DNA from 3 places in the Kitasatospora sp. cg17-2 genome. Region 2 is predicted to be linked to each of the others. Evidence: riboswitches for the same ligand, from Rfam matches in the RefSeq annotation. Region 2 holds a riboswitch; each other region holds the start of a gene.
The links. A riboswitch is a leader RNA that binds a small molecule or an ion and turns the genes downstream of it on or off. The one in region 2 is predicted to bind cobalamin.
Positions count from the first base shown of each region.

Region 1: another riboswitch for cobalamin. It lies ahead of ACW14Y_RS35340 (CoA-acylating methylmalonate-semialdehyde dehydrogenase); the one in region 2 lies ahead of ACW14Y_RS02595 (peptidase).
Region 3: another riboswitch for cobalamin. It lies ahead of metE (5-methyltetrahydropteroyltriglutamate--homocysteine S-methyltransferase); the one in region 2 lies ahead of ACW14Y_RS02595 (peptidase).

Region 1 covers NZ_CM132923.1:8,412,297-8,416,394, reverse strand. Annotated here, with positions in the region: gene ACW14Y_RS35345 (acyl-CoA dehydrogenase family protein) at 1-835, opposite strand, end outside; gene ACW14Y_RS35340 (CoA-acylating methylmalonate-semialdehyde dehydrogenase) at 832-2,361, opposite strand; gene ACW14Y_RS35335 (hypothetical protein) at 2,397-2,597, shown strand; cobalamin riboswitch at 2,567-2,757, opposite strand; gene ACW14Y_RS35330 (amidohydrolase) at 2,890-4,098, opposite strand, start outside.
Region 2 covers NZ_CM132923.1:625,998-630,095, reverse strand. Annotated here, with positions in the region: gene ACW14Y_RS02600 (M4 family metallopeptidase) at 1-1,054, shown strand, start outside; cobalamin riboswitch at 1,387-1,507, shown strand; gene ACW14Y_RS02595 (peptidase) at 1,613-2,743, shown strand; gene ACW14Y_RS02590 (flagellar hook-length control protein FliK) at 2,799-3,272, shown strand; gene ACW14Y_RS02585 (hypothetical protein) at 3,360-4,058, opposite strand.
Region 3 covers NZ_CM132923.1:8,430,998-8,435,095, reverse strand. Annotated here, with positions in the region: gene metE (5-methyltetrahydropteroyltriglutamate--homocysteine S-methyltransferase) at 1-1,350, opposite strand, end outside; cobalamin riboswitch at 1,514-1,751, opposite strand; gene ACW14Y_RS35405 (ECF transporter S component) at 1,744-2,628, opposite strand; gene ACW14Y_RS35400 (ABC transporter ATP-binding protein) at 2,625-4,098, opposite strand, start outside.

The DNA.
Region 1 (4,098 bases), 7.8 Mb from region 2:
GGGCGTGCAGCAGCCGGGCGCCGAAGGCCTCGCGTTCGGCGAGGTGGGCCACGGTGCGCTCCAGCGCGCTCTGGGCGCCGCCGAGCGAGCAGGCGGCGATGCCGAGGCGGCCGCCGTTGAGACCGCCCATGGCGATCCTGAAGCCCTCCCCCTCGGCGCCGAGCAGCCGGTCGGCGGGCAGCCGCACGCCGTCCAGCACCACCTGCCGGGTCGGCTGGGCGTTCCAGCCCATCTTGCGCTCGTTGGCGCCGAAGGACAGGCCCGGGTCGTCCCGGTCGACCAGGAAGGCCGAGATGCCCTTCGGGCCGGGCCCGCCGGTGCGCGCCATGACCAGGTAGACCTGGGCGCTGCCGGCGCCGGAGATGAACTGCTTCACGCCGTCGAGCACCCAGTGGCCGCCGTCGCGGACGGCCCGGGTGGTGAGCGCGGCGGCGTCGGAGCCGGCCCCGGGTTCGGTCAGGCAGTAGCTGGCGAGGTCCTCGGCCGTGCAGAGCCGGGGCAGCCAGCGGGCGCGCTGGGCGTCGTCGCCGTGGCGGTCGACCATCCAGGCGACCATGTTGTGGATGGAGAGGTAGGCGGCGATGGACGGGCAGCCGGTGGCGAGGGCCTCGAAGGCCACCGCGCCGTCGCGGCGGGTGAGACCGGAACCGCCGTTCTCCTCCCGGACGTAGACGCCGGCCAGGCCGAGTTCGCCGGCCTTGCGCAGCACGTCGACCGGGAAGTGCTTGGCGAGGTCCCACTCCACGGCGTTCGGGGCGAGGTGCTCGTCGGCGAAGGCCCTGGTGGTCTCCGCGATCGCGCGCTGGTCGTCGGTGAGATCGTGCACGGCGATCATCCCATCGTCGGCATGGTGAAGCTGGCGCCTTCCTTGACCCCGGAGGGCCAGCGCGAGGTCACCGTGCGGGTGCGGGTGTAGAAGCGGATCGAGTCCGGGCCGTGCTGGTTGAGGTCGCCGAAGCCGGAGCGCTTCCAGCCGCCGAAGGTGTGGTAGGCGATCGGCACCGGGATCGGCACATTGACGCCGACCATGCCGGTGTTGACCCGGCGGGTGAAGTCGCGGGCGGTGTCTCCGTCGCGGGTGTAGATGGCCACGCCGTTGCCGAACTCGTGCTCGCTGGGCAGGCGCAGGGCCTCCTCGTAGTCGGCCGCGCGGACCACGCTCAGCACCGGGCCGAAGATCTCCTCGCGGTGGATCCGCATCCCCGGCGTCACCCGGTCGAACAGCGAGGGGCCGAGGAAGAAGCCCTCCTCGTGGCCCTCCAGCCGGAAGTCGCGCCCGTCGACGACGAGTTCGGCGCCCTCCTCGACCCCGAGGTCCAGGTAGCCGCGGACCCGCTCCAGCGCGTCCCGGCCGACCAGCGGCCCGAAGTCCGAGGAGGGGTCGTCCGAGCGGCCGACCTTCAGCGCGCCGATCCGCTCGACCAGCTTGGCCACCAGCGCGTCGGCGGTCTCCTCACCGACCGGGACGGCCACCGAGATCGCCATGCAGCGCTCGCCGGCCGAGCCGTAGCCGGCGCCGACCAGTGCGTCCGCCGCCTGGTCGAGGTCGGCGTCGGGCATCACGATCATGTGGTTCTTGGCGCCGCCGAAGCACTGGGCGCGCTTGCCGTGGGCGGCCGCGGTCGCGTAGACGTACTGGGCGATCGGGGTGGAGCCGACGAAGCCGACCGCCTGCACCCGGGGGTCCTCCAGCAGGGTGTCGACGGCCTCCTTGCCGCCGTTCACCACGTTCAGCACGCCGGGCGGCAGTCCGGCCTCCAGGAACAGTTCGGCCAGCCGCAGCGGCACCGAGGGGTCGCGCTCGGAGGGCTTGAGGACGAAGGCGTTGCCGCAGGCCAGCGCGGGCGCGGCCTTCCAGAGCGGGATCATCGCCGGGAAGTTGAACGGGGTGATGCCGGCGACCACGCCGAGCGGCTGGCGCATCGAGTACACGTCGATACCGGTGCCGGCGTTGTCGGTGAACTCGCCCTTGAGCAGGTGCGGGATCCCGGCCGCGAACTCGACCACCTCCAGGCCGCGCTGGAGGTCGCCGTGGGCGTCGGCGACGGTCTTGCCGTGCTCGGCGGAGAGCAGCCGGGCGAGGGAGTCCCGCTCCTGCTCGACGAGTTGGAGGAAGCGCAGCAGCACCCGGGCCCGGCGCTGCGGGTTCCAGGCCGCCCACGCGGGCTGGGCCTGCGCCGCGTCGGCGATCACGGCCTCGACCTCGGCGCGGCTCGCCAGCGGCACCCGGGCCTGGACGCGCCCGGTGTTGGGGTCGTGGACGTCGCCGAAGCGGCCGGACGTCCCGGCGGTGCGCTTGCCGCCGACGAAATGGGTCAGTTCGGGGACGATCGACTCGGGGGCGGTCGGGTCGGGGAGCATTGATTCCTTCTCTCGTCAGGATGGGGAGAGGAGGAATGGAGGCCGCGCCGGTGCGCGGGCGCACGGTGGTGCGCCCGGCGGCAGGACGGCGGCGGCTGACGAACCGTCAGCGCGGGTTCACCCCGGGGCTCGTCGGCACGGCAGAGCCGGGGGCGATGGAACGGGAGCAGCCCGGATTCATGCGTGTCGTCTCCATCCTCGTGGAAAACACGGACCGTCCGCGGCCGGTATCCTGACTCCCGGATCGACGCGCGCCCCCGGGCCTTCCCGGCTGGCTGCCAGTGGCCGAACTCCTGCGAGGACGAACTCCCCGGTCACAGTGGCGGGACCGTGCCGGACTCACACCGGCTTCCCTGACACCGCGGACCTGTTCCGACCATATAGTTGGACGTCCTAGTAAGTCCAGAGCCCCTCGCCGTTCGGGCGCGTCGGAGCACGCACCACCGGGAACGCGCCGGGCCCCGGGGAGCACCCCGGGGCCCGGACGGCAGTCGACGCAACGTCAGACAGCCTCATCAGGAAGCGTCTTCATTCGGCGGCGTGGACCAGCTCGCCGCCGACGTAGGTGCGCAGCACCCGGGCCGACGCGATCTCCTCGGGCGGGCCGGTGAGGATGTCGCGGTCCAGGACGACCAGGTCGGCCAGCAGGCCGGGCGCGAGCACCCCGGCGTCGTCGAAACCGTTCACATGGGCGGTACCGGCCGTGTAGGCGGCGATCGCGGAGGCCAGGTCGAGCCGCTGCTCGGGCAGGAACACCCGGTCGTCCTCGGCCTCCGGCTCCCGCCGGTTGACCGCGACGTGCAGTCCGGCCAGCGGGTCCGGGCTGCTCACCGGCCAGTCGCTGCCCGCCGCCAGGGTGGCCCCGGCCCGCAGCAGCGCGCCGAACGGGTACTGCCAGGAGGCGCGCTCCGGGCCGAGGAAGGGGATGGTCAGCTCGTCCATCTGCGGCTCGTGCGCCGCCCACAGCGGCTGGATGTTGGCGATCGCGCCGAGCCGGGCGAACCGGGGCAGGTCGTCCGGGTGGACCACCTGGAGGTGGGCCAGGTGGTGGCGGGTGGCGCGCCGGCCGTTGGCGGTTCGGGCGGCCTCGACGGCGTCCAGCGCCTCGCGCACCGCCCGGTCGCCGAGCGCGTGGAAGTGCACCTGGAAGTCGAGCGCGTCGAGCGCGGTCACGTACTCGCGCAGGGCGAGCGGATCGACGAAGCTGAGGCCGGAGTTGGCGGTGGCGCAGCCGCAGCCGTCCAGGTAGGGGCTGGTCATCGCGGCGGTGAAGTTCTCCGCGATGCCGTCCTGCATGATCTTCACCGACCCGGCCCGGAACCGGCCGTGGGCCGACCCGGCCCGGCGCTCGACGAGTTCGGCGATCTGCTCGGCGCCCCGCTCGCGCTCCCACCAGAGCGCGCCGTTCACCCGCGCGGTCAGCGCGCCGGAACGCGCGGCGGTCAGATAGGCGTCGGACGGGTCCGGCTGGCCGTTGAACTCCCCGAGCAGCGCGTCCTGCCAGCCGGTGATGCCGAGCGAGTGCAGCAGCCGCTGCGCCCGCAGCAGCCCCTCCAGCCGGTCGGCGGCGGTGACCGGCGGCACCAGCCGGGCGACCAGGCCGGTGGCACCCTCCTGGAGCACTCCGCTCGGGGTGCCGTCGGCCTCGCGCTCGATCCGGCCGTCCGCCGGGTCGGGGGTGTCGCGGTCGACGCCGGCGAGTTCCAGCGCCCGGGTGTTGGCCCAGGCGCCGTGGTG
Region 2 (4,098 bases):
GCTGCGCGAACTCTCCACCGAGAGCGTGGCGCCGGATGTCGCCGCCGGCCGCTGGGTGGTGGCCACCGCGGGCAAGGGGGCCAAGGGCAGCATGGCCGTGTACGCGGGCGCTGTCACCGGCTCCGCCGAGCCCGCCCGGCTCAGCCCGGAGGACGGCCGCTCGCACGGCTGGCCCACCACCGACGGAACGACCGCCGCGTGGGTGGCGATGGGGCCGGGGGCCGACGGGACCTGGGGCATGGAGGTGCTGGCCCGGCCGCTCGACGGCGGCCCGGTGCGCAGCGTTCACCGCGGCCCGAACCAGTACCTCGGTGACGTGCGGGTCTCCGGGGGAGACGTCGCCTTCCTGATGTCGGACCACACGACCGGCCGCAGCGGGCCCGTGCTCTCCCGCGACGGGGCTCCGGAGACGCTGATCGCGCTGCCCGAGGGCCACCAGGCCGCCGGTCTCGCCCTCCACGACGGCCTGCTCGCCTGGACCGAGAGCTGGCAGGTCGGTGAGCGGACGGTGAGTGCGCCGACCGTCTACTCGCTCGCCGCCGGCAAGGTCGTCGCCCAGTACGTGGTCGACGACGCGAACGGCACCGCCGGGACCTCGGTGGCCAGCCTCAGGATGGCCGGCGGCCGGCTGCTCTGGGTCGAGACGCCCTTCGACCGGACGAAGGGCAGCACGATCCGCTCCGGCGCGCTGGACGGCTCCGGCGTGACCGACCTCCTGCCCGCAGGCCCCCGGTCCGGCACCGGCACCGGCACCGGCAGTGGCAGCGGCAGTGGCAGCGGCACCGAGCCGCGCCGGATCGTCGGCCTCACCGCCTCGGACCGGGCGGTCACCTTCGCCGAGGCCGCCCGTCAGGTGACGGGTGCCCCCAAGAACACCGATCTGCCCAAGCTCTGGCAGCTCCCGCTCACCGGCGGCACCCCCGAGCGGATGTCCTGCAACCGGGGCGGCCAGTACTCCCCGGTGGCCGACCGGGGCACCCGGGTGGTCTGGCTGGACGCCACGGCGGGCCGCACCGATCTGGTCGTGCGCGAGCGCGCGGCCGGCACCTGCTGACCGGAGGCGGCTGCCCCGGGGTCCGCACCAGGGCTCTCGACCCCGAAGCCCGGACCCCGTCCGCCCCGGTCTCCCGCCCGGCCGCCGCATCCCTGCGGCGGCCGGGCGGGTCCTTGTCGTCACCGGGCCGCCGCGGTGCCGAACCCAGCCGTCGCCGTGCCGGTCCCGGTCCGTCGCGGTGCCGGTCCCGGTCCGTACGCGAGGAGTGCAGCGCTCCGGCCGCTGAGGCCCTGCCGCCGCGCCCACGCCCAGCCACCGCGCTGCCGCACCGATGGCGATCCGCCCTCGAACCGGCCTTGACCCCCTCTCAGCCGAGCCGACATCATGAGCCGTCATGTTCTGACTCCGCCGTCGGGGGAAGTCCGGTCGAATTCCGGCGCTGACCCGCAACGGTAGGCCGCCGACGGCACGTCGGTGGCGAGCCCGAGTACCCGTCGGCGGAGGTGTGTCCCCTCCTCCCGTCGTGGTCTGCGGCCAGGGGCTCCCGGAGCCGTCGGGCCGTTCACCCCGCGCGGTCGCCGGCGGCCGCCCGTGCGCCCAGGCCCGGAAAGGCCTCGCATGTCCGCCTCCGCGCTCCGCCGCCGCCCGCTCCGCCTGCTCGCGATATCCGCGCTGGCGCTGACCGCCACCCTCCCGGCCGCCACCGCCGCCCGGGCGGCCGCCCCGGCGCCGACCGCCACCGCCCCGACCTCCATCACCTCGTCGGCCTCCGGCGACGCTGCCACCACCTACCGCCCGGACGCCGCCGCGGCCGGCTGGCTGGCCCGCCAACTCGTCAACGGCGACCACTTCGAGTCGGTCTTCGACGGCACCGCCTACCCCGACCAGGGCCTCACCATCGACGCCGTGCTCGCCTTCGCCGCCGCCGGCAGCGCCGACCAGGCCGCCGCGCGCGACACCGCCTGGCTCGCCCGCCCCGACATCCTGGTCGGCTACCTCGGCGACGGCACCGCCGAGGCCTACGCCGGAGCCACCGCCAAGCTCCTGCTCGCCGCCGAGGTGCGCGGTACCTCCCCGTCGGCCTTCGGCGGCGTCGACCTGCCCGCCCGACTGCGCTCCCTGCTGACGCCGAGCGGCCGTTTCTCCGACCGCTCGCAGTGGGGCGACTACAGCAACGCCTTCGGCCAGTCCCTGGCCCTGATCGCCCTCCAGCGCACCCCCGGCGGGGCCCCGGCCTCCGCCGTCGACTTCCTGGCCGCCGCCCAGTGCGCCGACGGCGGCTTCCCGATCGCCTTCGGGCAGCCGACCTGCACCGCCGACACCGACGCCACCGCCCTCGCGGCCCAGGCCCTCGCCGCGACCGGCCGCAGCGCCAAGGCCAAGGCGGGGCTGGACTGGCTGACGGCCCACCAGAACACCGACGGCGGTTTCGCCGCGGCCGGTGCCACCACCTCCAACGCCAACAGCACCGGCCTGGCCACCTCCGCCCTGCTCCCCGGCGGCCGGTTCATCAGCGGCCTCAAGGGCTGGAGCAGCCTGGTGAAGCTCCAGCAGGGCTGCTCGGCCGACCCCGCCGTGCGCGGCGCCGTCGCCTACGACGCGAGCGGCTTCAACTCCGCCAACGCCACCCGGGCCACCGCCCAGGCCGTCCTCGGTCTCTCCGGTCAGGGCCTCGCCGGTCTCAGCGCCCACGGCGCCCGCCCGTCCGCCCCCACCCTGGCCTGCCCGGCCCCGGCCGCGCGCCCCTGACGGCGGCCCGCCCGTGACCCCGCACCGCCGCCCGCCGCATCCGAGGAGCACGCCCATGACCACCACCTCCGCCCGTCCCACCCGCCGTACCCTCGGCGCCTTCGCCGCCGCCGCGGCCCTCACCGCCGGCCTGCTCGGCGTCTCCACCGCGACCGCCCCGCCGGCCCGGGCCGCCGCCTGCACCGGCACCTCCGGCGTCACCGTGGTCGTCGACTTCACCGCCCTCGGTGGCGGCATCGAGACCGGCTGCGCCGCGGGAGACCCGGCCAGCGGCCTCGCCGCGCTGACCGGTGCCGGTTTCTCCTACTCCTTCCACCCGCGCTTCCCGGGCTTCGTCTGCAAGATCAACACCCTGCCGACGACCTGCACCAACCCCACCGGCACCGCCTACTGGTCGTACTGGCACGCCGCGCACGGCGGCCCGTGGTCCTACAGCAACCTCGGTGCGGGCTCCTGCAACCCGGCTCCGGGCGAGGTCGAGGGCTGGTCCTTCGGCGCCGGTGCCCAGCCGGGCATCACCGCGCCCTGACCTCGGACCCGCTCGGCGGGTTCTCCGTACGGACGCTCGGCCGGGGGTCGGCCGGGCGTTCTCACGGCGTTGCTACGGTGTCGTGCCCTACTGGCCGGGCGTCTTCGGGGCCTCCAACTCCACGTGGTGGACGCTGAATCCGCCCCGCACCACCGGGGCGAACGGGGCCGGGGCCATGCAGGTGCCGACCACCGGCTGGTAGGGCTGCTGGTCGGGACCCATGTCGAGGTTGGCCACGCCCCAGGAGAAGCCGAGGCGGTCGCCGTCACGGCCGCCGCCCCGGTAGACGCTCAGACCGATCCTTTCGTTGGCATTCCCGATGTCCGAGGTGGTGACGACGGCGGTCAGGGTGGCGACCGGGCCGCCGGTGCTGAGGCAGTCCACCTCGGCCACGGCGTTGTAGACGACCCCGGTGGCGGCCACGCGGTGGGAGTAGCGGACCGTGCCGACGGCGTCGGTGGGCAGTCCGTCGGGCGCCTTGGTGCCCGGAAGGGGGCGGGAGTACGGCTTCGCCCGGGCGTCGACGGTGAACCAGATCTCGTCGTCCGGGGAGAAGGCGTACCAGACCCGGGCCTTGCCGCTGACGCTCGCCGGCCCCGCGGTCCGGCCGTCGCGGCCGTCGGACGCGGAGCTGTCGGACCCGGAGCTGCCGACGGACAGGGCATCGGCGGAGGCCGGCACGACGCCGGTGAGCGCCGCGAGGGCCAGCCCGGCAGCAGCGGTGGCCCGGGCGGTCCGGACGGCGGCACGGTTGCTGGTGCGAATGCGATTACGAATGCGGAACATGGTGGGTCTCCCTCCCCGGCGGCCCGGTCGGCCGCCCTCT
Region 3 (4,098 bases), 7.8 Mb from region 2:
CGGGAAGGAGCCGATGGTGGTGGTCGGCAGCAGCGGCAGGCCGAGGCGGGCGCGCTGGGCCTCGGCGCGCTGCGGGTAGGCCTGCGGGCGGCGGGCGTCGTCCGCGGTGACGGCGGCGGTGCGGGCGCGCACGGCCGGGTCGCGGGTGATCGGCGAGCCGGCCCGGGAGGCGAGGTCGGCGCGGTTGGCGGCGAGGTCGGCGGTGATCGCGCCGGTGCCCTCGCGCAGTGCGCGGGCGAGCAGGGCGACCTCGGTGGCCTTCTGCCGGGCGAAGGCGAGCCAGCGGGCGATCTGCGGGTCGACGTCGCGTTCCAGGGCGGCGTCGATCGGCACGTGCAGCAGGGAGCAGGAGGGTGCGACGTCGACCCGGTCGGCGAGGCCGAGCAGGGTCGCCAGGGTGGCGAGCGACTTCTCCAGGTCGTTGATCCAGATGTTGCGGCCGTCGACGACGCCCGCGACCAGTCGCTTGCCCGGCAGGCCGCCGACGGCGGCGAGGTCGTCCAGGTTGGCGGCGGCGGGGCCGGTGAAGTCCAGCGCCAGGCCCTCGACGGGTGCCTTGGCGAGCACCGGCAGGGCCTCGCCGAGGCGGTCGAACCAGCTCGCGACCAGCAGCTTCGGCCGGTCGGTGAGGGCGCCGAGCTCGCGGTAGGCGCGGGCGGCGGTGTTCAGTTCGGCCGGGGTGCGGTCCTGGACGAGCGCGGGCTCGTCCAGCTGCGCCCAGTCGGCGCCGGCGGCCTTCAGGGCGGCGAGCAGTTCCGCGTAGACCGGCAGCAGCCGGTCGAGCAGGGTGATCGGCTCGAAGTCCGCCGCCACGCCGGGGGCGGGCTTGGCGAGCAGCAGGTAGGTGACCGGGCCGACCAGAACCGGCCGGGCCTCGTGGCCGAGCGCGAGCGCCTCGGCGAGTTCGCCGACCGCCTTGGCCGGGTTCGCGACGAAGACCGTGTCGGGGCCCAGTTCGGGCACCAGGTAGTGGTAGTTGGTGTCGAACCACTTGGTCATCTCCAGTGGCGCGACGTCCTGGGTGCCGCGCGCCATGGCGAAGTACCCGTCGAGCGGGTCGGCGTCGACGGCGGCCCGGTGGCGGGCCGGGATCGCCCCGACGGCGACCGTGGTGTCGAGCACGTGGTCGTACAACGAGAAGTCACCGGTGGGGACTTCGAGCACGCCGGCGTCGGCGAGCTGCCGCCAGTTCTCCCGGCGCAGCTCGATGGCGGCGTCCCGGAGGGCGTCGGCGGTGACGGTGCCCTTCCAGTAGCCCTCGATCGCCTTCTTGAGCTCCCGGTTCCGGCCCTGGCGGGGGTAGCCGTGCACGGTCGCCCGGGTGGCCGCGGCTGCGGACTTCGCTGTCAAGGGACTCTCCTTCGCGAGTCTTGCTCCTCAAGTGCCCGGTGACGGGACGAGGGCGCGAAGGGACGACGAGCCGGACGGTGGCCGCCGCGAACGGACGTGCCTCAACCGCCTGCTGTGGTCGCCGACCCGCCCTCGAGGTCATCGGACAGCCGCCCGCGGTTCCTCCGCGGACGGGCAGCGGGCAGGTCTTCGGACTCGCGGGCACGCTCACCCTCGTCGAGGGCGGACACCTACTGGCCGTCGCTTCCCGGGCCCGGCTCGGACCCAGTGCGTATGACGGCGGTCGTTCCCGCTCACCGCTGCGGGGCAGTCCCGGACTGGCCAGTCGAAAGGCGTCACCGGGTTCCCTCTTACGACGTCCTGCCTGGCGGGCAGGACGAACCAGCTACGGGGTCAGCCTAGAGGCAAACCACCGGTCGGGGCGACGGATTCCACCGCGGTGTCCACGGATCGGGACCGGGGGCCGTCGGCGGCCGGGGTGCCGGACTCCCCCGGCGGGGCCTCGAAGCGCACGGTCGGCTCGAAGTTGGCGCGGCGGGCGGCGCGGCGGAAGACGGTCAGGACGGCGGGGCCGACCACGAGGACGGCGACGAAGGTGGTGACGGCGCGGCCGGTGTCCCAGCCGAGCGAGGTCGCCACGTCGAAGAGCAGGTAGCGGTGCCACTGCTCGGTGAACGGCAGCCCGGGCAGGTAGGCGATCGAGCTGTTGGGGTCGGTCGAGAACGGCCAGAAGGAGAGGTTCAGCAGGAAGCCGAAGAGGTAGCCGGAGAAGGCGCCGTAGAGGGCCAGCACCGGCACCTCCCAGCGCCGTCGCAGGGGCGGCAGCAGCCCGGCGAGCAGGCCGACGAACGCGCAGCCGAACATCTGGTACGGCATCCAGGGACCGACCCCGCCGGTCAGCAGGGCGGAGGCGAACAGCGAGGTGCAGCCGAGGGTGAAACCGAAGCCCGGGCCGAAGACCCGACCGGCGAGGACGAGGACGAAGAAGACCGTCTCCACCCCCGCCGTCCCCGCACCCAGGGGGCGCAGGCCCGCGTTGACGGCGGAGAGCACGCCGAGCATGGCGAGGGCCTTGGCGTCGATGCCGCCCGCCGAGATCTCGGCGACGACGACGGCGAGCACCAGGAGCATCAGCGCCCCGAAGATCAGCGGCGGGGCGTAGGAGGAGCCGAACTTCCCCGGGGCGACGACGAACGGCCAGGTGAAGGCGACGAGCCCGATGAAGGCGGCGAGCGCCACGACGACGCGGGCGCGGCCGGGGATCCGGACGGCGGTCATCGGGCCGCCCCCGCCGATTCGAGCGCCTCCGTGACCTGGCGGACCGTCAGATAGGCCAGCGGGGCGAGGATCTTGGCGGTCTGCGGGGCGAAGGTCGGCGAGGCGACGACGACCTCGTCCGTGCGGCCGTCCGCGACGATCTCGCCCTCGGCCAGCACCACCACCCGGTCGGCCGCGGCGGCCACGAACTCGACGTCGTGGGTGGAGACCACGACCGTGCGGCCCTCGGCGGCGAGGGCCGCCACGATGCCGGTGAGCGCCTCCTTGGCGTGGTAGTCCAGGCCGCGGGTGGGCTCGTCCAGCAGTACCACCCGGGGTGCGGCGGCCAGTTGGATCGCCAGCACCAGGGCCAGCTTCTGGCCCTCGGAGAGGTCGCGGGGGTGGGTGCCGTCCGGGATGCCGGGGGCGAGGCGGTCGAGGATCCCCCGCGCGGTCGGCCCGGCCTCCCCTCCCGGCACGCGGCCCGATTCCAGATCGCTCTGGGCCAGCTCCTGGGCCACCGACTCCAGGTACAGCAGGTCCGTCGGGGTCTGCGGGACGAGCCCCACCAGCCGCCTGGCCTCCGCCGCCGTGACCCGTTTGGGGTCCTTGGACGGCCCGCCGTCCTCCCGGAGCACCCGTACGCTGCCGCCCTGCCGGGGCCCGGAGCCCTGGAGGGCCCACAGCAGCGAGGACTTGCCCGAGCCGTTGCGCCCCATCAGGGCGGTGACCTGGCCGGCCCGGAGCTCCAGGCCGACCTCCCGGACGGCGGTCACCGGCCCGTACCGGACCACGATCCGCTCGGCGGACAGCACGGTGCCGCCCTCGGCGGCGCCGCGGCGCGGCGCCGGTGCCGGGCGCGCGGCCAGGGTCTCCCGCAGCGGGGCGGCGGCCCGGCGGGCGTCCCGGACCGAGAGCGGCAGCGGGCTCCAGCCGGCCAGCCGGCCGAGCTCGACGACCGGCGGCGCGATCGAGGTGTCCCGGAAGACCTCGGCGGGCGGGCCGTGCACGACGGTGCCGTCGCCGGGCAGGTAGGCCACCCGGTCGGCGTACTGGACCACCCGCTCCAGGCGGTGTTCGGCGAGCAGCACGGTCACTCCGAGGTCGTGCACCAGCCGGGTGATCGCGGCGAGCACCTCCTCGGCGGCCGTCGGGTCGAGCGCGGAGGTCGGTTCGTCCAGGACCAGCACCCGGGGGTGCGCGGTCAGCACCGAGCCGATGGCGACGCGCTGCTGCTGGCCGCCGGACAGCTCGTGCAGCGCGCGGTGGCGCAGCTCGGCGAGGCCGAGCAGGTCGAGGGTCTCCTCGACCCGCTTGCGCATCACCTCCGGCGGGACGGCCAACTGCTCCATCGCGTAGGCGAGTTCCTCCTCCACCGTGTCGGTGACGAAGCCGGCCAGCGGGTCCTGCCCCACCACCCCGACCACGTCGGCCAGTTCACGCGGCGGGTGGTGCGCGGTGTCCCGGCCGTCGACGGTGACCCGGCCGCGC